One region of the Eubacterium sp. 1001713B170207_170306_E7 genome, then DNA from elsewhere that is predicted to be linked to it. Evidence: a T-box and tRNA genes for the amino acid it is inferred to sense, from the RefSeq annotation. Region 1 holds a T-box; the other holds one or more tRNA genes.
The links. The T-box of region 1 lies ahead of thrS (threonine--tRNA ligase). A T-box ahead of a tRNA ligase gene usually reads a tRNA of that ligase, here a tRNA-Thr.

Region 1 (8,778 bases):
CATAACGGAGGTCATTTGTGTACTGATCATGGTACTGACAATCGAGCTTTTTATGGTCAGCATAAAAACCAGACCAATAGCGACGGTAAGCGGCAGGCGGATGGACGCTGGGATATACTGTGTAACAAGAACAAAGAAAATCATTCCCAGAATGGTGCCTGTAACCTTAAAGGCTGCTTTTCTCAGTGTGTCGCGGATATAGATACTGGCAGATAAATACCCCATAAGCGGTATCCAGTAGCCATGCCACTCATTGAGCGGAATATTGAACCAATACGGAATATAGTGTGCGACAGCAGTACAGGCAGTGACAATCACAGCGGTCTGCAGTGCGAAACGCATCTGAAAAAAATCGAGACTGAACCGGCGGCGCAGGCTGAAGGACTTGTAACGAAGCCCCTCTTTAATGGAAGTGTTAAGATCTGTGCGGTGACTGTCATCCAGCAGACGGTCCCGAAGTGTCTCAAGAATCAACAGAAGCTCCCGATTCAGGCGATTTTCGGTTAGGGATGGCCTTTTTAGAAATGCCTGCAGATCAGCTGCTAATAATTGGGGATCTTCTGCTTTTTCCATTCGATCCCCCAAAACAGAGAATTGAGCCTGATCACTGGTGGGAAGCTCTTGTGAAGCTGCGCCGATAGCCTGGAGTACTTGTCCCAGTTGTTCGAGGCAGAGCATTAAACCATAAGTATATTTCTGTCTGCCGTTCATCAACCCCATTTGTCTGAAAACAGCGGGATAAATATTGCTGCTCAGCTTCTGGGAAAGGGCGTCCAGCTTTTTATCGATTGCTTCATCTTCCTTTTTGATTTTTTGGCCCAATAATTTAAATCCAGTTCCTGCGCAGGCGAGCGCTTCCTGTATAAGAGGATCAACGGCTGGTGTTTTTTGCCGTTTTTGCAGCAGAAGCGTTATTCCGGTACAGACAGCCAGGCAGTAAAGAAGGGCCAGAATACGAATCGGAAGTGCTGCCAGTGTTCCCGGGCTGATCTGCATAAGGATAAAGGCCATGCCGGGAATATAGTAATTTGTTTTTAGAAACTCATTGGCATCGGCATAGATCAGGAAAAAAATCAGTATAAAACCAAAAATAATCAATGTGGCAAAATGCATAGAAACCAGAGTTCCTAAAATGGCGTAACCAACCAGCCACAGGGCGTCAAGCAGCATATTAACAATGGACAGGCAGTTTTTAACCATTGTCTGGGTGTATAAAAGAAAAACAAGAGCGATAACCGCGTTGCTCCGGCCGAAGAGCAGAATAACAGACCCCATAAGTAACAAACCGAAAACGATGGCGGGTAAGGCTTTCGGCAATGCTTTAAAGAAATTTTTGATGGCTTTTATAATTGAGATCACTCCTTAAGGTTTTTCTTTTAAAATACCCTTTTGAGAAAAAATAAAGCAATAAAAAACGATTCTGACCATTTTCAGAATCGTTTTTATTGCTTTTAGAAGAAATTCATAATTAAGCCCATAATCATACCCAACAGACCGCCGAGCCATATAATGGCGTTTAGTTCTTTTTTCATGATGCTCAGAATGATTTTTTCCATCTCCAGAACATCGAAGCCATTGATCTGATCTTCTACCAGCTGGGGAATATCCAGAGCGGCGAGCGCCTTGGACAGGTTATTTTCAACCATATTATGATAGGCTTTAAGCAGACTTTCCTTTACTTTTGGCACACTTGAGCCAAAGCGTTCATAGAGCTCAGCCAGACTGTAATCCAGTATTTCATGGCTTTCGCGGTTTACCAGATTACCGATTATTTCCTCGCCGCGTTCAAAGACCATATTGTTGATTGTCTCCTTGAGCTTTTCACGGATACCAATCATGGTATTGTCACTGACCATAAAAGAAAAAGCTGAAAAAAGCGAATTGTTTTTGATTTCTTCCATGGCCGCATCAGCGATTATATCGCCGACATCCATCTGGCATACCTTACGGTAAAGCAGGGCAGTTGCTTTTTCAGTGGTGGTATTTGCCAGCGCTTCGGTTTTTTCTTCGTCAGTATAATGAATGATAACTTCGCGAATGGTCATGGGGCTGTCTTTGTAGGTTTCAATTTTGTTATCAATATAACCGCTGATTTTAGCGTCCATTTCCGGTGACAAAAGGCCGCGGCTCAGAACCTCTTCATTTACAAGTGTAGAGCCGATGACAGCACCTACGGATTTTGCTATTCGCGGTTTTTCCTTTGGAATAATCCCGGGTGTGAAGGGAAGGGTCCAGCCCCAAAATTTGACTGGCTTCAGTGGCCGGAACAGCATGCGTATGGCAATGCCATTGGTGATAAGACCAATAACGGCGCCGACCAATGGGCCGATTAAAAAGTGTAGATCCAATATGATCACTCCTTTATAGTAATGATTGGTTATTATAGTATTATAACGATCACGCTTATAAATGTCCATCCTCAAGTTTAACTTAAAACCATTTAAATTTACATAAATATTTTCAAAAAGGTGTTGAATCTTTTGGTGTTTAGGGGTATACTGTGTATAAATTAAACATTTAAAGATGATGACTGGGAAGAGTAAGTTAAACGAAGGTAACAGAGAGCAGGCATGATGGTGGAATTGCCGCAGCCAATCCTTAACTGAAGACCCCCCCACGAGTTGGCTGTCAAATGCAGTACCGGAAGACTGTCCGTTATCAGTATCAGAGTGGGTATACCGTGTATACCAATTTGGGTGGAACCGCGTAATGAACGTCCCATTGTCAACGACAATGGGACGTTTTTAATATTCTGTTCCGTTCAGAAGAAAATAATCGATTTAATCGAAATTAACTTATCAATTTTATGGAGGTAATCTTATGAACATAACTTTAAAAGACGGTTCTGTTAAGCAGTATGAACCTGGAATCACTGTTTATGATGTGGCGAAGGATATCAGCGAGGGACTGGCGCGCAATACAATGGCCGGCGAGTTAAACGGCGAGCTGGTAGACATCCGCAGGCCCATTACTGAAGACAGTAATTTAAACTTATTAACCTTTGATTCTGAAGGCGGCAAGCATGCTTTCTGGCATTCTGCATCTCACCTTATGGCTCAGGCCATCAAACGTATCTGGCCTGAAGCGCAGCTAACCATCGGTCCGGCCATCGATAATGGCTTTTACTACGACATTGATTTAGACCACACCTTAACACCGGAAGACCTTGAAAAGATCGAAAAGGAAATGAAGAAAATTGTTAAGGAAGCGCCTGAAATTGAATACTATACAAAATCCAGAGAGGATGCGCTGAAATGGGCAGAGTCAGAGGGTGAGACCTATAAGACCGAGCTGATCAACAATCTGCCGGAGGACGCGGTCATTTCCTTCTATGGCCAGGGTGAATGGGCTGACCTGTGTGCAGGCCCTCATATCCGCAACGCATCACAGATTAAGGCGTTTAAGCTCTTGAGCCTTGCCGGTGCCTACTGGCATGGTGACGCCAATAACAAAATGCTCCAACGTGTCTACGGGATTGCTTTTCCTAAAAAATCCGAGCTTGACGAATATTTACAGCGCTTGGAGGAAGCTAAAAAACGTGATCACCGTAAGCTGGGCAAAGAATTAGACCTTTTCTCAATGCATGAAGAGGGACCAGGATTCCCGTTTTTCCATCCTAAGGGAATGGTTCTGCGAAATGAGCTTGAAACTTTCTGGCGCACCGAACATGCGAAAAAAGGCTATAAGGAAATCAAGACACCGATTATGCTGAATGCTGATCTGTGGAGACGCTCAGGCCACTGGGATAACTATAAAGAAAATATGTATTTTACTGAAATTGACGGACAGGAGTTTGCGGTCAAGCCAATGAACTGCCCGGGCGGCATGCTTGTTTATAAAACAAGACAGCACAGCTACCGTGAGCTGCCTCTGCGTATGGGAGAGCTGGGCCAGGTACACCGCCACGAGCTCCACGGAGCACTTCATGGACTCATGCGTGTCCGTACCTTTACTCAGGATGACGCGCATATCTTCCTGACCATGGACCAGGTAAAGGATGAGGTGATCGGGATCATTGATCTGGCCAATGAGATCTATGATATTTTTGGCTTTAAGTATAAGGTTGAACTCTCTACCAAGCCGGAAAAGGCCATTGGCAAAGATGAAGACTGGGAAGTCGCAACCGCGGCGCTGCGTGAAGCGCTGGAAGCAAAAGGGATGGATTATCAGCTGAATCCTGGCGATGGAGCGTTCTACGGTCCTAAAATTGACTTCCATCTGGAAGACAGCATTGGCCGTACATGGCAGTGTGGCACGATTCAGCTGGATATGCAGATGCCGGAACGTTTTGATTTAACCTATGTCGGCAGCGACGGTGAAAAGCATCGCCCGGTTATCCTGCACCGTACTATTTTCGGGAGTATTGAACGTTTCCTCGGCATCTTAATTGAACACTTTGCCGGAAAATTTCCGCTTTGGCTGGCTCCGGTACAGGTACAGCTTATCCCGGTGTCAGATGCACACGACGCATTTACCAAAGAAATTGCCGCTAAGCTTGAAGATGCAGGTATCCGAGTAGAGATTGACTTCAGGGATGAAAAGATCGGCTACCGTATTCGTGAAGCGCAAATGCAGAAGATCCCGTATATGCTGGTTATCGGCGATAAAGAGGTCGAATCTGGACGCCTGAGTATCCGCAATCGCGATACTGGCGAGCAGGAAACTCTGAAAATTGACGAATTTAAATATCGCCTGGCTCAGAACATTGCGAATAAATCTTTGGTTTTAGATTAATTTTAAAAAGTGCTTGACAATTATTTATGGTTGCTATATACTGGTTAAGCAAACAAAGCAGAGGTGTCCACTTCTCACCTGGTCTTTTTAACAAGGCGGGTTCATAGCAATTTAAGTAATTGATTGTTTAATGCAGGTGGACTATGTCTACCTGCATTTTTGTTTTAATAAATACCCATAAATGGAGGTGTATTACTATAGCAAGAGAAGTTCAACACGAAATTAACGAGGAAATCCGTGATCGTGAAGTCCGCGTAATTGATGCAAACGGAGAAATGCTGGGTGTGATGCCAACAAAAGAGGCACAGAAACTGGCAGATGAAAAAAGTCTGGATCTCGTTAAGGTTTCTCCTAACGCGAAGCCGCCGGTCTGTAAAATTTTGGACTACGGTAAATTCCGTTATGAAGAAATGCGACGTGTTAAAGAAGCAAAGAAAAACCAGAAAGCGGTTGTTATCAAAGAAATTCGTATGTCTGTACGGGTTGAGGAACACGACATCATGGTTAAAGTCAAAAACTGCGTTAAGTTCTTAGAACAGGGCAATCGTGTCAAAGTATCCATCCGTTTCAGAGGCCGTGAAATGGCTTATACGGATCAGGGTAGGGGTGTTTTACTTGACTTCGCTGAACGTGTAACTGATTATGGTACGGTTGACAAGCCACCAAAAATGGAAGGCCGCAGCATGGTTATGTTCTTATCCCCCAAAAAGGATAAGTAAGCTAAGCCTATAATGGTATAACTTGTTATACTTCATTATATAAATAAAATAAAAAATAAGTTGACGAAGATAGGGAGGAGGAATCGACTATGCCAAAAATGAAATCCCATCGTGGTGCTGCAAAGCGCTTCAAAGTGAAAAAATCAGGTGTGATCAAACGCGCTAAGGCTTATAAAAGCCACATCTTAAATAAGAAAAGCCAGAAGAGAAAGAGAAATCTTAGAAAAGCTGGTTACTTAGTACCAAGCGACGCAAAAGTTGTTAAAAAAATGTTAATGAAATAATAGTGAGCAAGGAGGAAAATTTTAATGGCTAGAATTAAAAAGGGCGTTAACGCCAAAAAGAAGCATAAAAAAGTATTAAAACTTGCAAAAGGCTATTATGGTGCTAAAAGCAAGTTATACAGACCAGCGAACGAAGCAGTCATGCGTGCACTGCGTTCTTCTTACAGAGGTCGTAAAGAAAAGAAAAGAAATTTCAGAAGATTATGGATTACCCGTATCAATGCCGGTACCCGTATATATGGTTTAAGCTACAGCAAATTCATGTTTGGCCTGAAACAGGCTGGCGTTGAAATGGACCGTAAGATCTTAGCTGATTTAGCAATGAATGATATTAATGCATTCGCAAAATTAGTTGATGTTGCCAAAGAACATCAGGCTTAAGCTTTAAGAACCAAGACAAAAAACTTCTCAGTCCTTGGGAAGTTTTTTTTATGTGATATTTTCACCATGTTGGGTAATAGTCTCCTTTAGAAAAGGATTCATTGCAGCAAACGATCTTGCTTTTTTTTGACAGAATGGTACAATAGGTGAAAGCAAATAAAATATTTACTTGGAGCAGACAAATGATAAACATTGTTAAAAAAGGCAGCCGTATGGCAACCTTTATGCGGCACCGCTCCCCGGCCGAAATTCTGATGTTCGGCTTTGCGGCGGTAATTTTACTGGGGGCAGTGATTTTAAATCTGCCGGTCTCCAGTGCTTCCGGCCAGAGTCCGGGATTTTTGAATTGTTTATTTACGGCGACCTCCAGCGTATGTGTCACCGGACTGGTGGTTGTGGACACCGGAACCTACTGGTCGTTGTTTGGTCAGATTGTCATTATTCTCTTAATTCAAATCGGCGGTCTTGGCTTCATGTCTCTGATGACCATTTTTTTTGTGTTGGCAGGTAAACGCATCACGATTAAAAATCGTCTGCTCATTCAATCCTCTGTCAACTCCGACAGGGTACAGGGGGTTGTGAAATTCACAAAATATATTGTTGTTTCCTGTTTAGTGATCGAAGGTATCGGAGCACTGCTGCTATCTTTTGTATTTGTTCCGGATTATGGGCTGGGAAAGGGGATTTATTTCGGCATCTGGCATTCTATCTCCTCTTTTTGCAACGGCGGTTTTGATCTGATCGGCGGCTTTCAGAGCTTTACGGGATATGCCAATAATTTCCTGTTGAACTTTACTGTTTGCGCGCTTATTGTTGTCGGTGGACTTGGCTTTGCTGTTACCAGTGAAATTGTCAGCTACCGGACAACCAGACGGCTGAGCATGCATTCTAAAATTGTTTTAAGCATCACTGCGATTTTAGTGCTGGGTGGTGCAATATTGTTTTATATCTTTGAGCATGCCAATCCTGAAACAATGGGTGGACTGCCATGGTATGGCAAGATTTACGCAGCTTTCTACCAGTCTGTTACACCGCGTACTGCCGGCTCTAACACCATAAGTCAGACAGGGCTTAACCCAGTTTCCAAGGTGCTGACCATTGTGCTGATGTTTATCGGCGGATCGCCCGGATCAACAGCCGGCGGAGTTAAAACCACGGCCGTGGCCATGATGGCGATCACGCTGTTTACCGAGCTTATGGGTCGCAAGGATGTCACCTGCTTTAAACGGCGCATCCCTGAGATTACCATTAAACGGGCCGCCTGTGTACTGACCATCGGTATTTCGATTATCATCGCTATCATTATGGTTTTAATGGTCTGTGAACCCGGGGCGGACCCCATGGCAGTTACCTTTGAGGTGTTTTCGGCTTATTCCACAGTTGGGCTTACCTGCGATTTAACACCGCAGCTCCATGCCTTCAGCAAAGTGGCGCTGATTATTACAATGTTTATTGGTCGTGTCGGTCCGTTGACGATCGCATATGTTATTACCAGAAAAGAAAGAAAAGAACTTGAGAATAAAGGCCAGTTCAAGCTGCCTGAGGGCAATGTCTTGATCGGTTAAAAGGAGCATAAATTGAAGGAAAAACAATTTGCTATTCTGGGGCTTGGCCGTTTTGGCGAAGCGCTTGCCATTACTTTAAGTGAGTTGGGATCAAATGTGATCGTTGTTGATAAAAATGAGGAGAAGGTACAGAATATTGCCAACTATGTCACCTACGCAGTTCAGGCCGACGTCTCAGATATTAATGCTCTGAAGTCCATCGGGTTAAAAAATGTCGATGCCGTTATTATTTCCATTACCTCGGATATTAACAGCAGCATTATGGGCGTTGTCAACGCGCAGGAGCTCGGGATTCAGGAGATTTACGGAAAGGCGAATAACGCACAGCATGAAAAGGTTCTGCTCAAGCTGGGGGTTAAAAAGGTCTTTTCTCCAGAGCGGGATATGGGCGAGCGTGTTGGACACAGTCTTTATTCCGGCGATTTTATCGACGCCCTGGAGCTGGATACAGATCATTCGATTGTTGAGGTTGACGCTTTGCATAAATGGGAAAATCAGGCGTTGGAGTCTTTAGATATGCGTACGAAATATGGACTCAACGTCATTGCCATCCGCTCTCAGGATCATTTGAACGTATCTCCGGTGGCGACAGACATTATCCGGTCCGGTGACAAGCTGGTCGTTATTGGTGACAACGCTGATATAAACGATGTAACCCGTCTCTATCAGGCTGGAAATTAAAATGATGACAGAAGAATTGATCACCTCCCGTCAAAATGCTGCGGTTAAAAGTGTTATCAGGCTGAAACAGAAAAAAAACAGAGACCGAGAAGGGCTGTTTATTCTGGAGGGCACCAAGCTATTTATAGAAGCGGAAGCCTGGAAGGTGGATATCACTTCAGTTTATGTAACGCCGCAGTGGCTTGAAGGGTTAAGGGAGACGGCAAAAGCAGCGTTAAAACGCCTGGAAGACGCTGGTATTCCTGTAACCATGGTTGATTTCGGCGTTTTTGAAGCGATGTCCGCTTTAAAAATGCCGGAGGGTGTTTTATGTACAGCCCGAAAATTTGACGTCTCAGAAAAAAAATTTGAAGATAAATGCAAAAAAAGCGGGAAAAATTATCCAACTTATGTTATATTAGATGATGTGCAGGA
Region 2 (21,764 bases), 890 kb from region 1:
TCACTCTGATTCTCTCCCTCCTGCTGTTGTCTGGTTTCAGCCCAATTCTGGCCGAAACGCCAGCCGGCGATCCCGCGCTCAATGAAGGGGCTGTGGGCAGTCCCCTGACCCTGACCTCCAGCGTCCCGCAGGACGGCGCCACCGATGTACAGCCCTTTACAGAAATTTCTGTATCCTTTAACCAGAATGTGGTCAACACTGCGGTAAAAGCCGCCAATGAAAAGGCCGTGACCCTCTGGAGTGAGGGCAGGCAGATTGACGCGGACATTGTTCTGTCCGATGATCTCATCGACCCTGAGGACTGGGGAACAATCCGTATTAACCCGAAGGATACCCTGAAGAGCAATCAGGAATACATTATAAAGGTGGATACCCATTTAACCTCCACCACCGGACAGCACCTCCAGGATCCTGTCGAGGTCCATTTTACCACCGTAAAATCAGCGGCCTCCATCACCGGAACTTCCATTGCTGCCGTTGCCGCGATTGTCATTATCGCCGCGGTTATTATCGGCATTCTTTACAAAAGACATAACCGCTAATTCAAAAGGACGCACCCATTGCCGGATGCGTCCTTTTCTTTATGCCTGCTTTTTTGCCGCCTCCACAAAGGCTTTAAACAAATCCCGTTCATAGGCGCGCTTTGGCCACAGAAACTCAGGATGCCACTGAATTGCCAGACCATAGGTCATGTCTGGTATCTCGACAGCCTCTACCAGGCCGTCCTTGGCGCGCGCGGTTGCCTCCAGCTGTGGGGAAAGCTCCGCAATCCCCTGATGATGCATGCTGTTGACACGAATTGTCCGCTCTCCGATAATTTCAAACAGCTTGCTGCCTTCCTGAATTTCGATATCGTGTACCGGGAAGATAAACTCTGTTTTCTGAGAATGCTGTACAGGGCTGGTTTCTTTTCTCTGCGCGATCAGATCCTGATAAAGGGTGCCGCCCAAAGCCACATTAAAAAACTGAAGCCCTCTGCAAACACCGAAAAGGGCTTTGTCCTGTTTCCGGACTTCATCTAGCAGGATCGCTTCCATATAGTCCCGTTCCGGTGAAACCTCATTGCAGTACTCTGTCATTTCCTGGTTGTAAAGAGCCGGATCCACATCCTGACCGCCGGTAAATAAAAATCCGTCAAACCCATCCACAAGCGCGCGGATGTCCGCTTCGTCCTTTAAAAGCGGCAGGACAAAGGGCATGCCTCCCACCTCCAGAATACCGTCCAAGTATCCCGGAAAAATCCAGATGCTGTTCCATTTGCTTGCCTGTTTTGTATCATAAAGGGGCAATACCCCTATTTTAGGTTTTTTTTCCATTCTGTTTTCCTCCAACAAAATATAAAAAAAGTATTTCCTCAAGCTTTCGCCATTGAAATACTTTAAAATAATATTACCCCAAAATCTTTAAAATAACAAGCACTTTCTTTACTGGAGCTGCTCTTGTCAGTCAATTCCAAATGCGGCCATGCGCTTGTCCAGCTCAGCAAGGGCGTCTTCATCCAAATCGTAACGGTCTAACAGATTCAAGAGGTCTTCGCATTTTTCACGGATGGCATCTGCGGTGGCTTCATCGCCTTCCTCCTTAAAAACCTCACCGTCCTCTTTTAAAAGATCGACAAGCGTCAATACCTTTTTAGGCTCGATCTCTCCAAAATTTCCCAACAGATCAAAGACGGTTTCCGACGGCAGGCTGAGAATCATATCAAGCGACATGCCCAGAAGGCTTTGATACTGGTCATTGGCCAGGGTATGACATTCCGCATATTCTTTTTTTGACCGTTTAAAAATTATCTCACTGACCGCCCGGCACATCGCCCCGATCATCTCCATTAAATAGTCATTTTTCAGCATCGCTTTCTCCTGTCTGTTCTCACCTAAAAAAAGCCCGGCGAACCGGGGCTTTCTTTATTCGGCTGTTGTATCCTCTACTACCTGAACTTCACCGCTTTCCATGTCCACGGTTATACTGACAAACTGCGTTTCATTCTTTTCGTCACCCGCTGTCAGAATCTCATCGGCATTCACATCGTCCATTGTCCAGGTAATTTTAAAAGTATTTCCTATCGTCTCAGAACTGGAGGTCATATTCTTCGTGTTCTGACGAAGGAAGTCCTGACCTATATGCTCTATAAACTTTCTTGTCGCAATTTTCTCTGCTGCGTAAACATCCATCCTTTATCCACCTCATTCTATATCATTCTATACATTTATAGATTTATTTTACCACTTTAGTCACTCTTTATCAATAAAAAGACCGGAATCTCTCTGAAAATATTTATCCAAAACCACCCCGGATAAAACATCAGGAAATAAAATCATTGACTCCAAACCTTTTATGCCTTTTCAGATTTTATATGAAAAATTTTTTGGAACAATCCCTTGACTTGCCCCACTCATTTCGCTATACTATGTTTCGATTCTAGTTCAATGGAACGCTCTGTTCAAAGCCGGAGCCTTCTGACCGACCTTCACTTGATCTAGCTTTTGTTCAAGGCATAAAACTACATTCAAGTGAAGCGCCGTTTTCTTTCAGCCATTTTCTGGATTTTTCTCTCTGTTCCATGCTGGCATCCCTTACCTGCAAAATCGCCTTATGGACATTTTCTAAAAAAACACGGTCGTTTTCCGGAATTAAAAGACCAAATTTTATACAATAAACCTTAATACGGTTCAAATCCAAGGACAGCAGTGCCTCGTTTCTTTCCTTTTCTGAACGTTCAAGTAACTGTAAGTAATTCATTTTTTAAACTCCTTTTCCATTTTTTCACTTTATATCATAAGCATATACCCAAGCGCTGCCAGCGGATTCACATTTTTTAAAAAAGGCAGTGCAAAGATTGAAAATAAAGGATTGCCAAAACAGCGCTGTTGTGTTATTATATGAGAGCTGAAATCTTAAGCTGAAGTGGCACAGATGGTAGCGCAATTGATTCGTAATCAATAGGTCAGGGGTTCGATTCCCCTCTTCAGCTCCACAAAAAAACAGAGCGGATTTACCAGATTGGTAAATCCGTTTTTTATTTAATTATTTCTGCTGCCAGTTTTCCGGCGTCCAAACCATATTTTCTCTATCTGCTCAAAACCGCCTGAATGCCTGTTTTCTGCCTGTCGTAAATGTTTAAATAATACCCTTAAAAAGCATTGCAGAATATATAAACCTATGCTATGATGAGGCTAACCAATACAAAGAGTAGACAAGGTGCGTAAAGTGTTAAAGGATGGGAAGTTGCCTTTAAACGAAAATAGGTCATTGCGGTACCTTGTCGCTTCCGCTTGTACAAATCAACAACCCTGTCCGCAGGGAGCCTGGCTGTCCAACAGATGCAGGCAAGTCTTATCCTTCGGGATACAATAGTTGTAGGCGTGCGGAAGCATTACTTTCTGAAATTGAAGGAGGTTCTCATGAAAAGTAATGCTTTATCCCGTAGCACCACCCGTACGAAACTGGTCGTCAACTGTGGTTTGCTCATTGCCATCAGCATTGTGCTGAAAATTTTATTCGAGATGTATATTCCTCTGGGCGGTTTTCCGTCTCTCAGAATCAATCTGACATCTCTCCCGATTATGCTTTCCGGCATCTTATTGGGACCACTCGCCGGTTTTATCGTCGGCTTTATTTCCGATCTGCTGTGCTTCTTCATTAAGCCCGGCGGTCCATTCTTTCTTGGTTTCACGGTTGCCAGCGGCCTCACAGGCCTGATTCCCGGCTTGCTGTGGATGCTGCTGAGAAAAAAGGAAATCAAGCATCTGGAATGGTTTAACCTTGGTTTTATCGTGTTGTCTGTTGGTGTTTTAGTATTAACCGGATTGTTCAGCTTTGAAAATGGCACAATCTACTATGCCGGTGAACCGCTGAATCCATTTGTTTTAGTGTTATTTATTGCCCTGATGGTCGGCTTTGTGATCTTCCCTATCATTACGGTCAGGCGTTCCGAGGTGTTAGGCGAATACCGAAGCGACTATATTCTGTTCATCGTCAGTGTGACCCAACTGATAACTTCCATTATTTTAAACACCTGGTTCTTAACCATTTTGTACGGCCAGGCCGTGACCGTGCTTTTACCCGCGCGGGTCATCACCAATATCTTCCTAATACCACTTTACACAATCGCCCTGGTGGGTTTACTGAAGGTATTGCCAAAATTTGTAAAAAAATAGGTTTCAGGAGCTGTGTAAAAACAGCTCTTTTTGTATTTCCAAATCTTATCATTGAAAACTCCGTACAATAGTGATAAGATAGACACAATTAATGATAAACAGAGTAGATAAGACGCGTGAAGTGTTAAAGGATGGGAAGTTGCCTTTAAACGAAAATAGGTCATTGCGGTGTCTTATCGCTTCCACTGTGCCCTACGATGGGGATTGTAGGTTGCGGAAGCACTGCTCTTTTTACCGGGCAGTGCTTTTTGTGTTTATTTTTAATAATCTTACAAGCGTTCAATATTGGAGGAACACAAATGAACAAAGAAAAAATTATGGAAGCTGTTACCATGCTGATCGAAGCTATCGGCGAAGATCCCCAGCGTGAGGGCCTTGCGGAAACACCGGACCGCATTGCAAGAATGTATGAAGAAATCTTTGCGGGTATTGGACAAACCGCCGAAGAACACCTGTCAAAATCTTTTACCATCGAGTCCAATGATCTTGTCATTGAACGGGACATCCCTTTTTATTCCATGTGCGAACATCATTTCCTGCCTTTTTATGGCAAGGCCCACATCGCTTACGTGCCAAACGGTAAGGTTGCCGGTCTCTCAAAGCTGGTACGGACTGTAGATGTTTACGCTAAAAAGCCCCAGCTCCAGGAAAAACTGACCTCGGAAATCGGCAATGCCATCATGGAATACCTGGATGCCCAGGGCGTAATGGTCATCATCGAGGCTGAGCACCTGTGCATGAACATGCGCGGGGTTAAGCGCCCCGGCACTAAAACCGTAACCGCCATGAGTGACGGTATCTTAAAAACAGACGCCAGCCTGAAAAATGATGTCTATAATCTTTTGGGCATACGGGCATGAGCTCTGAACTTACCCAGACCAACCGTCTGCTGAATCTTCCGCAATACCAGGATTATCTGCGCCGTATTGAAGCCCATGAAAAGAACCGCCGGCTCTGCCGCCACAACCTGGCCCATTTTCTGGACGTTGCCAGAATTGCCGCCATCATTGCCCATGATGAGGGGCTTAAGCTGGACCGGGATCTTATTTACACCACCGCCCTGCTGCACGACATTGGACGTTTTGTCCAGTACGAGGACGGAACGCCCCATGAGAGGGCTTCCCACGATCTGGCCGCCGGTTTTCTCAGGCAGCTGGATTTTTCACCGGAAGATCAGTCGGTTATCCTGGACGCGATCCTGTCTCACCGCACTTCTGGCACCCAGGGCTTTAACGCTGTTTTTTACCGTGCCGATAAAAAATCCCGGGCCTGCTACGGCTGCGGCGCCCGGGATGAATGCAACTGGAGCGATGAAAAGAAAAATTTAGAAATCACCTATTAACCCCAAGGAGACAAAATGAAAATTGGCAATAAAGATTTTGATTTAAAAAACCAGGTCTATATGATGGGGATTTTGAATGTCACGCCGGATTCTTTTTCGGACGGCGGACGTTTTGATTCCCGGGACCAGGCCCTGCGCCACACCGAGGAAATGCTGAAAGCCGGCGCTGACATCATCGACATCGGCGGAGAGTCCACAAGACCATCCCACACACCTCTCGGCGAAGAAGATGAGCTGAAACGCGTTATTCCCATGATCGAAGCCATCCGAAAACGCTTTGACGTCCCCATTTCCATCGACACCTACAAGGCAAACGTTGGTGAAGCCGCCATCGAAGCCGGGGCCAGCCTCATCAATGATGTGTGGGGCTTTAAACGGGAGCCGCGCCTGGCCGAGGTTACGGCAAAACACCAGGTTCCCTGCTGTCTTATGCACAACCGCACCAATATGGACTATACTGATCTGATGGCCGATATGCTCACCGATCTTCAGGCGTCCATCGACATCGCTCTGGCGGCTGGCGTTTCAAAGGATGCCATTATCCTGGACCCTGGTATTGGCTTTGCCAAAACAGGGGCGAACAACCTGACCGTCATGCACCATCTGGAGGAACTTCAAAAACTCGGCTGCCCGGTACTGCTTGGCACCTCCCGGAAAAGCTTTATCGGCAATACACTGGACCTGCCGGTAGATGAACGCCTGGAGGGAACCATGGCCACCACTGTCGTCGGGGTGATGAAGGGCTGTTCCATCATCCGGGTGCACGATGTCCTCGAAAACAAACGCGCCGCGCTGATGACCGCCGCCATCATGAGAGGCTGACCATGGATAAACTTTACATTAAAGACCTCGAGGTCTTTGCCAACCACGGCGTATTTGAAGAAGAAAAAAGGCTGGGACAGAAGTTTGTCATCTCTGCAACCCTTGAGCTGGATATGCACGCCGCCGCAGTTACCGGCGATCTGACCAAATCTGTGAATTATGGTGAGCTCTGTGCTGAAATCGAAGCAGAGTTTCAACGGGAAAACCATGACCTGATCGAAACCGCCGGAGAAAAGCTGGCGGACTATATTTTGAGCCATTATGACCAGGTAAAGGGCGTGACCGTTTTAGTAAAAAAACCCTGGGCGCCGATCCACAAATCCCTCGATTATGCCGCCATCGAAATCAACCGAAGCTGGCACCGCGCTTTCGTGGCCTTTGGGTCAAATCTCGGTGACCGTGAAAAAAACATCCAAACCGCCATCAACCTGTTAACAGACCGGAAGGATATCCGCCTCATTCAGAAATCCAGCATTATCGAAACCGAGCCCTGGGGTTATGCCGATCAGGACGCCTTTTTAAACGGCGCGATGGAGATAGAAACCACACTGTCCCCCGCGGATCTGATGACCCTGCTGCTGGAAACCGAAAAGCAGCTGAAGCGTGAACGCATCATTCACTGGGGGCCGCGTACCCTTGATCTGGATCTTCTGTTTTATGACAGGCTGGTATACGACCACCCGCACGTCACACTTCCCCATCCCAGAATACAGGACCGGCTTTTTGTACTGGAGCCCATGGCGGAAATCGCCCCCTGGTACATCCACCCTGTGCTGGGCAAAAGCATGACCGAGCTTATGGAGCAATTAAAAAAGACTGAGTCATAAGAATCTTATGCGCTTTTTCAATCCCACCACGGACAAAAACGTTCCCGGTAAAATCAGGTCTTTTTCCCTGATTTTACCGGGATTTTTATTAAAATTTCATTAATTTAAAAGTTTGGTATTGTTAAAATGACCCAATAAGAGTATACTAGTAAGTGAAATAAATCAAACAAATTTAAACGAGCTACGACTCAGGAGGTTTGAAATGGGATTAGTAACATCTACTGAAATGTTTAAGAAAGCATATGAAGGCAGGTACGCTGTCGGCGCTTTTAATGTAAACGATATGGAGATTATCCAGGGCATCGTTGAAGCCGCACAGGAAGAACAGGCGCCCCTGATTTTACAGGTGTCCGCCGGCGCCAGAAAATATGCCAATCCGGTTTATCTTAAAAAGCTGGTTGAAGCAGCGGTTGAGACCACGGACCTTGATATCTGTCTGCATCTGGACCATGGCGCGGATTTTGAAATCTGTAAATCCTGCGTTGACGGCGGCTTTACCTCGGTTATGATTGACGGCTCAAAATACCCCTTTGAAGAAAATATCGCGCTGACAAAAAAGGTTGCCGATTACGCCCACGACCACGGTGTCGTGGTGGAAGCCGAACTCGGAAAGCTGGCGGGGATTGAAGACGCTGTGAACGTAGGTGACCATGAAGCCTCCTTCACCGATCCGGACGAAGCCGTCGAGTTTGTCGAAAGAACCGGCTGCGACTCTTTAGCCATCACCATTGGTACCAGCCACGGCGCTTTTAAATTTAAAGGCACTCCGAAACTGGATTTCCCAAGACTGGAAAAAATATCCGGACTTCTGCCCGGCTACCCGCTGGTGCTCCATGGCTCTTCCAGTGTTCCCAAAGAATTTGTCGACCTGTGCAACCAGTATGGCGGCGCCATTCCCGGCGCACAGGGCGTGCCGGAGGATATGCTGCGTGAAGCCGCCAAATGGGGCGTGTGCAAGATCAATATTGACACCGATTTAAGACTGGCCATGACCGCCTCTATCCGTAAGGTTTTTGTGGAACAGCCGCAGGTCTTTGACCCGAGAGAGTACCTTGGACCAGGCCGTACCGCCATTAAAGCCATGGTTGCCCACAAGCTCAAGGACGTTTTGGGCTGCGCAGGCAAGCTTTAAACAAAAATAAATATCCAATCCGGAATGCCCGGCATTCCGGATTTTTTTATGGTATAATCATTCTACAATCCATAAAAAGCAAGGAAGTTTTATGAAACAATATACCATTGATGAAAACTCAGGAAACCAGCGTCTTGACCGGTACCTGTCCAAGCTGATGCCCCAGGCGGACAGAAACTTTCTGCAAAAGATGCTGCGCAAAAAAAGAATCAAGCTCAACGGCGGCCGAGCCGAGCCTAAGGATACAGTCCACAGCGGCGATACGGTTCAGGTTTATTTTTCCGACGAAACCATTGAAGGCTTTCAGGAAAAAAAATCCCAGCGTCATTTTGATCTGACACCGGAAATCAAAAAAATATTTGAGCCGCCAGTCTATGAAGACGACCATCTGTTAGTCATCAACAAGCCCGCGGGCCTTTTAAGCCAGGCCGATGCCTCCGGCGATATTTCACTGATCGACGCGGCCCGGACCTACCAGAAAAAAAACGCAGCTGACAACACAGAAGCTTTTGAAGTCGTCATTTCCAACCGGCTTGACCGCAATACCAGCGGCATTATCCTTATGCCAAAGGATTACCCGACCCTGCAGGCTGTTAACGCCGCCATCCGGGAGCGCCAGGCCTTAAAGGAATACCATACCATTGTATCCGGCGTGCTGGACACTCCCGGCACCCTTACCGGCTTTTTGGCAAAGGATACCGGTGAAAACAAATCCACCATTGTCAACCAGGCGGAAAAGGGCGCCAAAGAGGTCCGGATGGACTACCGTCCCCTCGCGGACAACGGTAAATTCACGCTTCTGGAGGTCACCCTGCACACCGGCCGCTCTCATCAGATCCGTTCTCAGCTCGCCAACTTCGGCTTTCCAGTCATTGGCGACCACAAGTATGGCGACGCCGCTGTGAACCGTCAGTTCATTCAAAAATACAAGCTGAAACACCATCTGCTCCACAGCCGCCACTATGCCATAAAAACCCTTGATTATGACTTCACAGCACCTTATCCGGCGTTGTTTAAGCAGCTTTTAAGGGATCTCAAACTGGACAGGGAGGCACTGTAGCATGGGGTACTGGCACAGCCGCGGCCTGCGCGGCAGTTATCTTGAAGAATGTATTAACCAGACCAACAAAATCTACCTTGAGCAGGGGCTGGCCGTTGTCCAGAAGCTTCCAACCGCCATCAAGCCCATCGAGCTGGACCCGGGCAAGGGCACCATCAAGCTGGCTTATTTTGAGGAAAAAAGCACGGTCGACTACATGGGCAATGTCCAGGGTATTCCCATCTGCTTTGACGCCAAGGAAACCAACCAGAAGCGGCTGCCCATCGCCAATATTCACGAGCACCAGATCGAGTTCATGGACGCTTTTAACCGGCAGGAGGGCTTGTCTTTTCTCATCGTTTGGTTTAAACTATTTGATGAACACTACTTATTGCCCTACGAGACCCTAAAGGCCTACTGGGACGCGGCCAAAAAAGACGGGCGCAAGTCCATTCCCTACGCCGCCTTTGATAAAAAATATCAGATTCATCCCTGCGGCAATATTTTGGTACACTACCTTGAGACGCTTAACGTCTACTTAAATAATAAAGGAGAAACATTATGAAAAAAATCGCAAGCTTTACCGTTAACCATATTGATTTATTGCGCGGGATTTACGTTTCCCGAAAAGACTACTGCGGCGACGACTGTATCACCACCTTTGATATCCGCATGAAGGAGCCCAACCGCGAACCGGTCATCAATACCGCTGAGCTTCACACCATTGAACACCTTGGCGCCACCTATCTGCGCAATGACCCTGAGCTCAGCGAAAAGATTGTCTATTTTGGACCCATGGGCTGCCGCACCGGCTATTACCTGCTGATGAAGGGCGATCTTAGCTCAAAGGACGTCGCACCGCTGGTAACAGACCTGTTTAAGTTTATGGCTGATTTTGAGGGCGATGTGCCCGGCGCTGCACCGAGAGACTGCGGCAATTACCTGGACATGAACCTGGGAATGGCAAAATACGAGTCCAGAAAGTTTCTGGATGAGGTCTTAATGAACCTGACCGACGCCAATCTTATTTACCCCGAATAAACTTTACAAGATGCTTTCTGCGGGCCGCTGATGTAAACCAGCCGCCCGTTTTTTAATGAACGCCTGGTAAAAGAACCCTGAAACGCTTTGACAACAGTAAAATTTTGCGCTTAAATTAAAAAATATTGCAACCGGTTAAAAACTGTGCTATAGTAAATTCATACCAGCGGTCAGGCTGTCCGAGAGGCTTCGCGCCAATCCTAAGCAATGCCGCCGGTTTTACAAAAGTATCGTGCTGAAGGTAAGGGATTTCCCAAACCGCGAAGGCGGGCAGATAACCACGGGTTGCCAATGTGATCATTTTTATTGAAACCAGGCAGGCCTTATTTTGTTATGGTCGCTCCCTGAGCCTTTTTTCGGCACAGGGAGCTTTTTGCATTTTGATACTTTTACATCACCAGGAAAGGAAGATGCTATGGAAACACGAATCGCATTAATCGGAATCATTGTTGAAAACCCCGAATCGGTAGAAAGCCTTAACGCCATTTTACATGATTACTCGGAGTTCATTATCGGCAGAATGGGCATTCCCTATAAGCAGCGCGGCGTATCCGTTATCAGCGTGATTGTCGACGCGCCCACGGATGTAATCAGTGCATTATCCGGCAAGCTGGGCATGCTGCCCAATGTCAACGCCAAGACGGTTTATTCTAAATTGCCATCGCAGTAAATCGTAAAGGATGAAAAATTTAATCTGCAAGCTGGAAAAAAACGCGTCGCTTGAAAAAACAGAATGGATTGATCTGATTGCCGGACAGACGCCGGAGCTTTCCGCCTTTCTCTTTGAGAAAGCCCGCCGCCAGGCCCAAAAGTATTACGGCAACCGGATTTATACCCGCGGGCTCATTGAATTCACAAATTACTGTAAAAACGATTGCTATTACTGCGGGATCCGCAGAAGCAACGCCTGTGCGAAACGCTACCGGCTTTCCGGAGCCGACATCATGGACTGCTGTGCCGCAGGCTACAAGCTGGGCTTCAGGACCTTTGTCCTCCAGGGCGGCGAGGACCCCTGGTTTAACGATGACCGGATGACCCGCATTGTCGCGCGTATCCGCCAGGCTTATCCCGACTGCGCCATTACCCTGTCCTTGGGCGAACGCAGCCCGGAATCCTATCGCCAGCTCTACGACGCCGGCGCGAACCGTTACCTCTTACGACATGAAACCGCCGACTTTTCCCATTACCGCACGCTGCACCCAGAGGCACTTTCTCCCGAAACGCGCCAGAGCTGCCTGCGCAGCCTTAAGGCGATCGGGTATCAGGTCGGCACGGGCATGATGGTCGGCTCACCCGGACAGACCGCCGGACATCTGGCCGAGGATCTTTTATTCATAAAGTCACTGGAGCCGGCCATGGTGGGGATCGGGCCCTTTATTCCCCAAAAGGATACCCCTTTTGGTACAGAAAAGCCGGGCACGCTTGAGCAGACCCTGTTTTTAATCGGGCTGATCCGGCTCATGCTGCCCAATGCCCTGATACCGGCGACCACAGCCCTTGGCACCATTGATCCAAACGGCCGTGAAAAGGGTGTGCTGGCAGGCGCCAACGTGGTAATGCCCAACCTTTCACCCCTTTCGGTAAGAAAAAAATATGCCCTGTATGACCATAAAATCTGTACCGGAGACGAGGCCGCCGAGTGCCGCTCCTGTCTTGAGCGGCGTATGCGGCGGATCGGCTTTGAGTTAGCCACAGACCGCGGCGACGCGGTAAAAAAATAACTTTAGTTAAGGAAGTATCAAAATGTATAATAAGGAATCATTAACCGCAACCGAATTCATTAACCATGAAGAAATTTTAGAAACCCTTGCCTATGCAAAAGCCAACAAAAATAACCGGGAGCTCATCGACAGCCTCATCGAACGCGCAAGGGACTGTAAGGGGCTGACCCACCGTGAAGCCGCTGTCTTACTGGAATGTGACCTCGCGGACGAAAATGAGAAAATGTATTCCCTCGCCAAGGAAATCAAGCAGCAATTCTACGGCAACCGCATCGTCATGTTCGCCCCCCTTTACCTTTCAAACTACTGCGTGAACGGCTGTGTCTACTGCCCTTATCACCGTCAGAACAAGCATATCCGCCGAAAAAAGCTGACCCAGGAAGAAATACGCAATGAAGTCATTGCCCTTCAGGACATGGGCCACAAACGTTTGGCGCTGGAAACCGGCGAAGACCCGGCTAACAATCCCATCGAATATGTGCTGGAAAGCATCGAGACCATTTACGGTATCAAGCATAAAAACGGCGCGATCCGCCGTGTGAATGTCAATATTGCCGCGACCACCGTGGAAAACTATAAAAAGCTCAAGGACGCCGGCATCGGAACTTATATTTTATTCCAGGAAACCTACCATAAGGAAAACTACGAAAAGCTTCATCCCACGGGGCCAAAGCATGACTACGCCTACCACACCGAAGCCATGGACCGTGCCATGGACGGCGGCATTGACGATGTGGGGATCGGCGTTTTATTTGGGCTCAATATGTACCGGTATGACTTTGTAGGCCTCTTAATGCACGCCGAGCATCTGGAAGCCGCAAAGGGCGTTGGGCCGCACACGATCTCTGTGCCACGTATCCGTTCGGCAGACGATATTGATCCGGATTCCTTCTCCGACGCCATTTCTGACGAAATCTTCCAGAAAATCGTCGCGGTGCTGCGCATTGCCATGCCCTACACCGGCATGATTATTTCGACCCGCGAATCCCAGAAAACCCGTGAAAAGGTTCTGGATCTGGGCATCTCCCAGATCAGCGGCGGCTCCAGCACTTCAGTCGGCGGCTATGTCGAGCCTGAAAAGGAAGAGGACAATTCCGCCCAGTTTGACGTCAGCGATACCCGTACCCTTGATGAAGTGGTAAACTGGCTGCTGCGGCTAGGCTATATTCCAAGCTTCTGCACAGCCTGCTACCGTGAAGGGCGCACCGGAGACCGGTTTATGAGCCTGGTGAAATCCGGCCAGATTGCCAACTGCTGCCAGCCCAACGCGTTGATGACCCTGAAGGAATACCTTGAGGATTACGCCAGCCCAGATACGCGGGCCAAGGGCGAATTTGTCATTAATGAGGAATTAAGGGAGATTCCAAAGGAAAAGGTACGGACCATCGCTCTGGAAAATCTCAAAGCCATTTCTGAGGGCAAACGGGACTTCCGTTTCTGAGCCTTTTGCCAGACACTGAAAAAGGAGTACTTATGAGTTTAACATCCACCCCCCGCGCCAACCGGCTGCATATCGGTATCTACGGGAAACGCAACAGCGGTAAATCTTCATTAATCAACGCCCTGACCGGTCAAAAAATCGCACTGGTATCGGATGTGGCCGGCACCACCGCTGATCCTGTTTACAAATATATGGAAATCCACGGCATCGGGCCCTGTATGTTTATCGACACTGCCGGGTTCGACGACGTCGGTGAGCTTGGTGAAATGCGCGTTGGACAGACCCGCAAGGCCATGGACAAAACGGATATTGCCCTTGTGGTCTGGGGCGATACCCGTAGCGAGGAAGAATATGACTGGATCGAAGCCTTTAAAAAGCGCAGCACGCCGGTTATTCCCGTTATCAACAAATCGGATATCCTAACAGACATTGAGCCGCTGGCCCAGGAAATCGAGAGCCGGCTGGGCGTACCGCCTCTGGTTGTCAGCGCGAAAACAAGTGACGGTATGGACCGTATACGGGAAGCCCTGATCCGTTCCCTGCCCAGGGACTATGAGGCTGAGAGCATTACCGGCCGCCTGTGCGCAGACGGCGATCTGGTCATGCTGGTCATGCCGCAGGACACCCAGGCCCCCAAGGGACGGCTCATTCTGCCGCAGGTACAGACGATCCGTGAGCTTTTGGATAAAAAGTGTATTGTCCACTGCGTTACCGCTGACCGGCTCAATGAAGCCATGGCCTGTCTGGCAGACCCGCCCAGGCTCATTATCACAGATTCTCAGGTTTTTAAAGCCGTTTATGACAAAAAGCCCCCTGAAAGCAAGCTCACGTCCTTTTCTGTGCTGTTTGCGGCTTATAAGGGGGATCTGGATTATTTTGTTGCCGGGGCCAGGGCCCTTGACCGCCTGACGGAAAACTCCCGGATTCTCATTGCGGAGGCCTGTACCCACGCGCCCCTGGAAGAGGATATCGGCCGTGAAAAAATCCCGAATATGCTCAGAAAGCGTGTCGGCAAGGGACTGAGTGTGGACGTCGCAGCCGGAAATGATTTTCCGGCAGACCTGACCCCCTATGACCTGGTCATTCACTGCGGCGGCTGTATGTTTAACCGCAAGCATGTGCTTTCCCGGGTCGAGAGCGCCCGCAGCCAGGGCGTACCCATGTGTAACTACGGCGTGGCCATCGCCCATTTGTCCGGTATTTTAGATAAAATTGACCTGAAATAAAATAAAGGAGGGACTGCCGGCATTCCGCGGACAGTCCCTCCTTTGCGTTGATCCGTGATAGCCGAAACCCTCTGTCACACAAACTCAGCAATCACGATCTCATTTCCCTCAATATCGCTTAAGCGAACTTCGTAAGTTCCCCAATCATACCGAATGGCTTCTGACAACGGAACGCCTTTTTCCTTTAAGCATTCCATTGTTAAATCAAGGGCGTTAGTTCGGAATACAAAGGACTGGTGTCCGGTCGGCTGTACGCCGCATTTTTGGCAGTCCCATATACAAAGCGTGGGCGCGTTTTCCATAAAGCCAAAATAAACCCCGTTTGAGTGGTCATCATCGGTTTTAATAACGGGGATTTCCAGCATTTTTTCGTAGAACGCAATCATTTCTTCCGCCTGTTCAGAAAAAATATTTGTGCAGTAGTATCCTGTGATCATCTTCTCACCATCCAATAAGTATTTTTCATCCAAACCTAAAATCTTAATAATCTTCTTTTGTTCCCTTTAGCCGACCAAGACAGCTTTTACCAATACAGCGTAGCGCTCACCATAGGCCTGCACCTCACTCCGGGCCATTGTGGTGCGAAGCCGGCAACTGTGTTGCTCCTATTCTACCATAAAGTGACTATTCTGTCGATTCTGTTGTTTCCTCTCTCCCCGCATGACGCTGATAGAAAAACCATTTTCCACACCCCGGCAAAATTGCCTGAAAGTCTTTTCACCGGCTGAAAATCCAACATAACGGAATCGGGATTGAATGGCCGGACACCAACGAAACAAACGACAAAACGGCATAGTCCTAATGGACTATGCCGCGTGCGGTGACAAGCGTTCTTTTTTACCGGTTTAATCCTTCTTTTTAAGCAGCTCCCAGAATTCCTCTTCTTCAAGAGGCTTGGAGTAGTAATAGCCCTGGACATAATCTGCGCCGCAGCGAATCATCCAATTCAGGTCTTTTTCGGTTTCGACCCTTTCGGCAACAACCCTGACCTCTCTGATCTTGATCATTTCAATCATTTTCCTGACAAACTCAAACTGCTCCTGATTCTGCTGCACCTGCTGCACCAAACGGTGGTCCAGCTTAACAAAGGCAAAGGGGACCTGCGAAAAATAGGAAATGCTGCCCTCACCCGAGCCAAAATTGTCCATGATAATACAAATGCCGGCCGCGTGCATCTGGTTTAGCACATCGATGGCCGCCGGGAAGGACTGCAGCAGCAGGGCTTCGGTAATCTCAACACAAATCTGGTCCGGTGTAATACCGGATTCTCGAATAATGTTTAACGTCTTTTTCCCATAATTCTGATCTACCAGCTGCTGAACCGACAGGTTCACTGTAATGCTCTCAATGCTTGTTCCCTGGTCAGACAGAAACTTCATGGTCTGGCAGGCCTTTGACAGCACCAGCTCGCCGACTTCTGTGACCAGATTGTGCTTTTCAGCAATCCGGATCGCCTCATAGGGCGGGATGTACTGCCCGTTTTCATCCTGAAGCCGCATCAGGGCTTCGGCCATTGTGTAGCACTGTTTCCGGTAATTATAAACCGGCTGGTACCAAACGTCGAAATCCTGAAGTTCAATCTGCCTGTTCAGCAGCTCAAGAATTTTCTTCTCACGCTCCATGTCGTTAAACACAGCCTGATTATAAACGACAGCGCTTTCCTCACTGTATTTTTTGGAAAAGCTGAGCGCATGCCAGAGGTTGATCACCAGGTCCTTGGCATTGCCGCCATGCTCGGGGTAACGGCAGATGCCGATCTTATATTTAAGCTGAAAGCTTGCCGCTCCAACGGTTATCTCCGAATCCATTAGCTTTTGAAGCTCAAGCTGTATTCCGTCGTCACCATCCTGCATGGCGTTAATGCCCATAAAGCGGTCGCCGTAAACGTGATAACTCCGGTCGCCAAAAATCTTTTCAAGCCCCTGGCTGATGCTTAAAAGAATCGCATTGCCCGTCTCAACTGAAAAAATACGATTATATTTTCCAAAATCTGCCACATCGAGCATATAAATGGTAAAGGGTTCCTTTTTACGGATCAGCCGCTGAATATCCTGATAGCCTTTTGAAAAATTGGCCACACTCAGATGAAAATCCTCAAAGGCGGCCTTTTCAAGCTTTTTACAATAGCTTGACAGGCTGTCGGAAAGGGCGTTCAGGTCATGATCATTGTACTGTCCAAAGTCGAGTTCCTCCTCGCCGTCAGACATCCGCTGGCACCGTTCCCGCATTTCCCGCAGCGGACGTTTCATCCGGCTGTAAAAGAGATAAAGCGCGAACCCAAAAACAAGCAGCAGGATGATGGTCAAAACAATCTGATAAGCCGAGTATTCCAGTACTGTCCGGAAGATTGTGCTGCTGTTCACCGAGGTCATAAGAGCCATGGGGTATCGCGTATCTCTGACCACGAAGCCCAGCATTCTTTGCCCGTCAGGGTTAAAATAGGTAAAAGATTCCTGCTTGTTCTCCGTTTCAATCATTCCCTCCAGCAGGCCGGAGCAGCTATTGATTTTTTCATTGGCTTTGCTGAGACTGAGGTCCCCTTTCGTGGCGACCGGCATCCAGCTGTCGCTGTCAAACAGAACAGCGCCCCACTCATTTTCATCGTCAGGCAGGTTGATAAAATCGTTGTCGTAATACAGGCTGACACAGCCAAGATAGGTGCCGCCCTCCGACCAGACCGGTGCGCATACTTCCACCACCGCTTCATTTTTGTAAGTGGTGAAGCACACCCGGTAGGGTTCATTCTGAAAAGAATCGGGGTTATTTTCTGTCGTGCCCATATCCAGCTCATCCACAAACTGCAGCTCAGTATTTTTAAGATAAGCCTGGTTGTCCTTTCCTAAAACACGTATGCCGACATAGTTTGGCATAAGCTTAACCGCCTCTTCGACCACATGGATGGCTTCTTTTTCCTGAGCTTCGCTGGCAGCGATACCGGTTCCGCTCTCCAATAATGTAGCAATGCTTTTGCTATTACTGAGATAAAGGGTTTCATCACCCAGGTGGTCAATGGTATCCGCGAGCATCGCTTCCGACGTTTCTGTCTGGCGTCTGAGGTTATCTTGATAAGTATCCAAGTTAAAAAAGTACGTTAAAACCACGGATCCAATCAACATCGCCACAAATACCAAAATCAGGATGCGCAGAAGTGTGAAATAAAAGCGGTTGCTGTTCTGCTCTTTTGGAGAATGCTTCTGTAAGATTTGACGCTTCATAGTATATCCTTAAACCTTCTACTTTGGGGGTATGGTTTATTATACCATACGGATATACTTATGTCTACCACAGAAAACGGTATGAAATATTTTTGTTCAACAAAAGCTGCACAAGCTAAGCTTTACGGGCATAAAAAAACATTCCGGCATGTGACCGGAATGTTTTATGTTTTCTCAGGACTCTTTCTTCCTGCCCTTTTTATCATCCTTGGTGTCATCTGACCGGCCAAGCATTTTATCAAAAAGACGTTCTAAAAGATCTTTCTTTTTACCCTTGTCTTCAAAGTCCTTGGTACGGCGGTTAATTTTATTGGCCATTCCCTTGGCAATCTGAATGGTTTCAGAGCTTTCGTTTGGCAACAGCGCATTCCACTCTCTGAAAAGCTTGCCGTTTACCGTCATGGCCTCATAGTTGATGGCCAGCACCCGGTACACGTGGTGTCCGTTGTCATGCTCTTTCACCTTGACTCTGGCACGGTTCCAGGAATGGTAACGGCCCATCATATAAGCCTGATCCACACCGATAACAGAGCAATACGGCTTGTTATTGGCTCTCAGACGGAAAGAATTCGGCGCAATCAGCACAAAGATGACCGCAGTGACTGTAAAGAACAGGCCGAAAGCAACCGCCAGCATCTTGCTCTCTGGGCTCAGCAAAAAGAACAGGATGACGGATAAAACAATCACAATTGCCAGTAAAATAAAAAATTTCTTTTTGCTGGCCTTTTTCTGGATTTCGTTGAGCTCGCCAATAAAGCTTTCATACAGAGCATCATCGTAATCCCAACGGATTTTTTCTTCGTCGCTCTTCATGAAATTCTCAAATGCTTTATAGCGTTTGAAATAATACAGGGCATAGAGGATGCCGCCGGCGATCAGGATAATTCCAAAATAATTGCAATAGAACTGGTATGGGCCGATATCCGCCACCATACCAGGTACAAAGACCACCAGGACGCCCAAAACCGACGCGACCAGCGATAAAATAATGTTCAGCTTTAATGGATTTTGAATGTCATTCATACTTACTCCAACCTTTTTTAATTTTTATGCACACCTGTCCTTTATAAAGCTTTAAAGGTTTCCCGAACTTCATTGATCTTGCCGCAGCTCATTGCGCCTTCAGGGCAAGGGCCTTCCACGCAGCGCGGTCCGGCATTTTTAAATAAGATCGGTGCAACCTTGCGGCATTCCACCAGCATGGCGATGGCACAGGCGCGGATTTCCCACTGGGCACGCATGCAGCAGCGCTGGTTAAAGAAATGCAGCAGCTCACGGACATTCATAGTGACCACAATCTTTGTTTCACAGGCGTTTGGCAGCACAAAGCGGGCATCCTCGATCCCTTGCTTTTCAGCCATATTTGCCGCCTGCTTTTCGGATTTTCCTTCAGCCATCAGCTCCTGCTTATGTTTTTCGATGAGCTTTTCAGCGATTACATCATAAGAATGCTGGGCATTTTCCATGGCGCGGATATACTCTTCCTTCGCCTCCGGAATATTCGCAATCTCGTAGGGTACAATATAATTAAACTGTCCCTCGGTGACGTAGCGCTGGGATTTCTGGCTAAAGCTTGCCATCCGGTGGCGGACCAGCTGGTGAGTCAGGGCACGGCTCACCCCTTCGATGGCAAAGGTAAAACTGGCATGTTCGATGGGAGAGGCATGCCCCATATCCATCAGACGGTTTAAAAATTTATCTACATTTTCCGGTGTCAGATCCTCCATTATTTCCGCAGCACCAGCGTGGGAATAACAGAGTTTAGCAGCAGCAGCCACAAGCTTTTCCGGTTCGGGGGTATGCTCGATTAACGTAACACTGAGTTTGGTTTCCATTGTTTTCTCTCCTTTGTTATGAGCGTAGTGATTTTGTCCTGAACAGACAATGCTATTATTATACCATTTATGTGCGCTCCCGCAAAATGAAATATGAAGATAAATTTCATCAGTTAAGATAAATTTTCAGTTCCACAAATTATTCCCTTTTCCCGCCAACTATTTATTAACCCCATTGGTGTGAAAACGTGTATAATAAAAAAAGATTTGGAGGTAGCACCATGTTTAAAGGACAAAAAATCACGCCGGAGCACGATAAAGTATACCGCTATGAAACCGGCGAACGACATAAATACTTAGGGCATTTCTACACCCTTTCGGTTATGCAGACAAACGCATCGCCCAGTGTACGTATCCAGGGCGAAAATATGATCATGGAAGTCAATGATCCGGGCAACCGCAAGCAGAAGGAGCTGGCGCTGGATATGTGGTACCGCGAGCAGGCCCGGGAGGTGTTTGTTCCGATTCTGGCCGAAGCCATCGTAAAGGCCGCAAAATACTGTCTTCAGATGCCGCAGCTCAGAATTTACCGCATGCTGGACCGCTGGGGCTCCTGTTCACCCAAAAGCAAGATCCTGATCCTGAACCTTGAGCTCATTAAGGTTCCTATCCCCTGCATTGAGTACATTGCCCTGCATGAGATGATTCATTTTAAATATCCCAGCCACGATTTTGGCTTTAACTCAGCCCTCGGCAATCTGATGCCGGACTGGAAGCAGCGTGAGGATTTTTTAAACACCTATTATCCGATTTAAGAAAAAAGGGAGGCGCCGTTCAGATGAACGGCCGCCTCCCTTTCTGATTGCTGCCAAAGCTTATTTAAAATCGACCCCCTGGGGCATAATGGCGATCTTGACGCCGGTCATGGCAATGTTGGTTTCCATTGCCTCGGTGGCATGATCCAGATCAAATTTATCGGTTACCAGCAGCTCGACTGGGATATTCATTTCGGCGGCTTTCTTGAAAAAGCCCAGAGTCGTGATGTATTCGTTGGCGCCGTAAACCCAGGACCCAACAAGGTTAATTTCCTTATTGCACAGGTCGAAATGCGGGTTGATGGTACAGTCGCCGTTATCGACAAAGAAGCCCATTTCACAGAATCCGCCGCCGCGGCGCACATATTTAAAGGCGTCGGCCGCCGCTGCCGGGGAGCCGGTGCACTGGAATACAAAATCCGCGCCAAAGCCGCCCGTAAGCGCCTCTACCTTTTTAACACGTTCTTCGATGGTGGTCAGCTCCTTAAAGTTAATGACCTCGGTCGCGCCCATTTTCTTTGCCAGCTCCAACCGTTTGTCAACGCCGTCAACCGCAATGATGTTAACCGTGCCCGCTGCGTTTAACACGGCGGTCATCATCAGCCCAATGGGGCCGCAGCCCTGAACCAAAACCGTTGACGCCATATCAATCAGGTTGAGCTTTTTCGCCCGCTGCAACGCGTGAACAGCCACAGCTGCCGGTTCAATCAGCATTCTCTGATCAACGTTAAATTCATTGACGACAAAAATCGAGGAATCCTTGCGCACCAGAATATGCTCTGCAAACCATCCGTCTAAATGCACATCATCATCGGGGATCAGCCCGTATACGCCCAGGTTTTCACAAAGGTTGGGCACTTCGGGAAAACGTCGGCAGTAGCCGCAGTCGCCGCACAATAGCACCGAGGTAACCACCTTATCCCCCACCTTGATCGGGTCGCCCTTTGTATCAATCTTGACATTTTTCCCAAGCATGACGACTTCGCCGGTGCCTTCATGGCCGAGGGTAACCGGCGCAATGCCAAAGGGGTCCCCCTTGTATTCATGCACGTCCGTTCCGCAGATACCACAGCCTTCAACTTTAACCAGAATTTCATCATCGCCTATGCTGTCCGGCAGAGTAAATTCCTTAATCTCCACCTTTTTAGGTCCCATTAACATTGCGTTTCTTGTCGTTGCCATAATTCTTCCCTCCTTGATTTGAATAATGA

Region 2: it has a tRNA-Thr gene. The T-box ahead of thrS (threonine--tRNA ligase) is inferred to sense a tRNA for this amino acid. The anticodon was not compared.

The regions. Positions count from the first base shown of each region.
Region 1 covers NZ_JADMVE010000001.1:917,426-926,203, reverse strand. Annotated here, with positions in the region: gene I2B62_RS04565 (FUSC family protein) at 1-1,275, opposite strand, end outside; gene I2B62_RS04560 (DUF445 family protein) at 1,452-2,348, opposite strand; T-box leader at 2,518-2,724, shown strand; gene thrS (threonine--tRNA ligase) at 2,821-4,734, shown strand; ribosomal protein L20 leader region at 4,784-4,903, shown strand; gene infC (translation initiation factor IF-3) at 4,878-5,453, shown strand; gene rpmI (50S ribosomal protein L35) at 5,543-5,737, shown strand; gene rplT (50S ribosomal protein L20) at 5,762-6,118, shown strand; gene I2B62_RS04535 (potassium transporter TrkG) at 6,301-7,683, shown strand; gene I2B62_RS04530 (TrkA family potassium uptake protein) at 7,696-8,364, shown strand; gene I2B62_RS04525 (RNA methyltransferase) at 8,366-8,778, shown strand, end outside.
Region 2 covers NZ_JADMVE010000001.1:20,712-42,475, reverse strand. Annotated here, with positions in the region: gene I2B62_RS00220 (Ig-like domain-containing protein) at 1-542, shown strand, start outside; gene I2B62_RS00215 (gamma-glutamyl-gamma-aminobutyrate hydrolase family protein) at 582-1,316, opposite strand; gene I2B62_RS00210 (DUF6483 family protein) at 1,443-1,850, opposite strand; gene I2B62_RS00205 (hypothetical protein) at 1,905-2,171, opposite strand; gene I2B62_RS00200 (hypothetical protein) at 2,488-2,739, opposite strand; tRNA gene I2B62_RS00195 (tRNA-Thr) at 2,899-2,974, shown strand; THF riboswitch at 3,184-3,275, shown strand; gene I2B62_RS00190 (folate family ECF transporter S component) at 3,402-4,157, shown strand; THF riboswitch at 4,255-4,347, shown strand; gene folE (GTP cyclohydrolase I FolE) at 4,457-5,017, shown strand; gene I2B62_RS00180 (HD domain-containing protein) at 5,014-5,499, shown strand; gene folP (dihydropteroate synthase) at 5,515-6,321, shown strand; gene folK (2-amino-4-hydroxy-6-hydroxymethyldihydropteridine diphosphokinase) at 6,324-7,148, shown strand; gene fba (class II fructose-1,6-bisphosphate aldolase) at 7,351-8,280, shown strand; gene I2B62_RS00160 (RluA family pseudouridine synthase) at 8,372-9,340, shown strand; gene I2B62_RS00155 (Holliday junction resolvase RecU) at 9,342-9,884, shown strand; gene I2B62_RS00150 (S-ribosylhomocysteine lyase) at 9,881-10,360, shown strand; gene I2B62_RS00145 (TM1266 family iron-only hydrogenase system putative regulator) at 10,776-11,030, shown strand; gene hydE ([FeFe] hydrogenase H-cluster radical SAM maturase HydE) at 11,041-12,081, shown strand; gene hydG ([FeFe] hydrogenase H-cluster radical SAM maturase HydG) at 12,104-13,522, shown strand; gene hydF ([FeFe] hydrogenase H-cluster maturation GTPase HydF) at 13,555-14,748, shown strand; gene I2B62_RS00125 (VOC family protein) at 14,823-15,218, opposite strand; gene I2B62_RS00120 (EAL domain-containing protein) at 15,594-17,963, opposite strand; gene I2B62_RS00115 (hypothetical protein) at 18,138-18,986, opposite strand; gene thyX (FAD-dependent thymidylate synthase) at 19,028-19,798, opposite strand; gene I2B62_RS00105 (YgjP-like metallopeptidase domain-containing protein) at 20,020-20,553, shown strand; gene I2B62_RS00100 (zinc-binding dehydrogenase) at 20,614-21,735, opposite strand.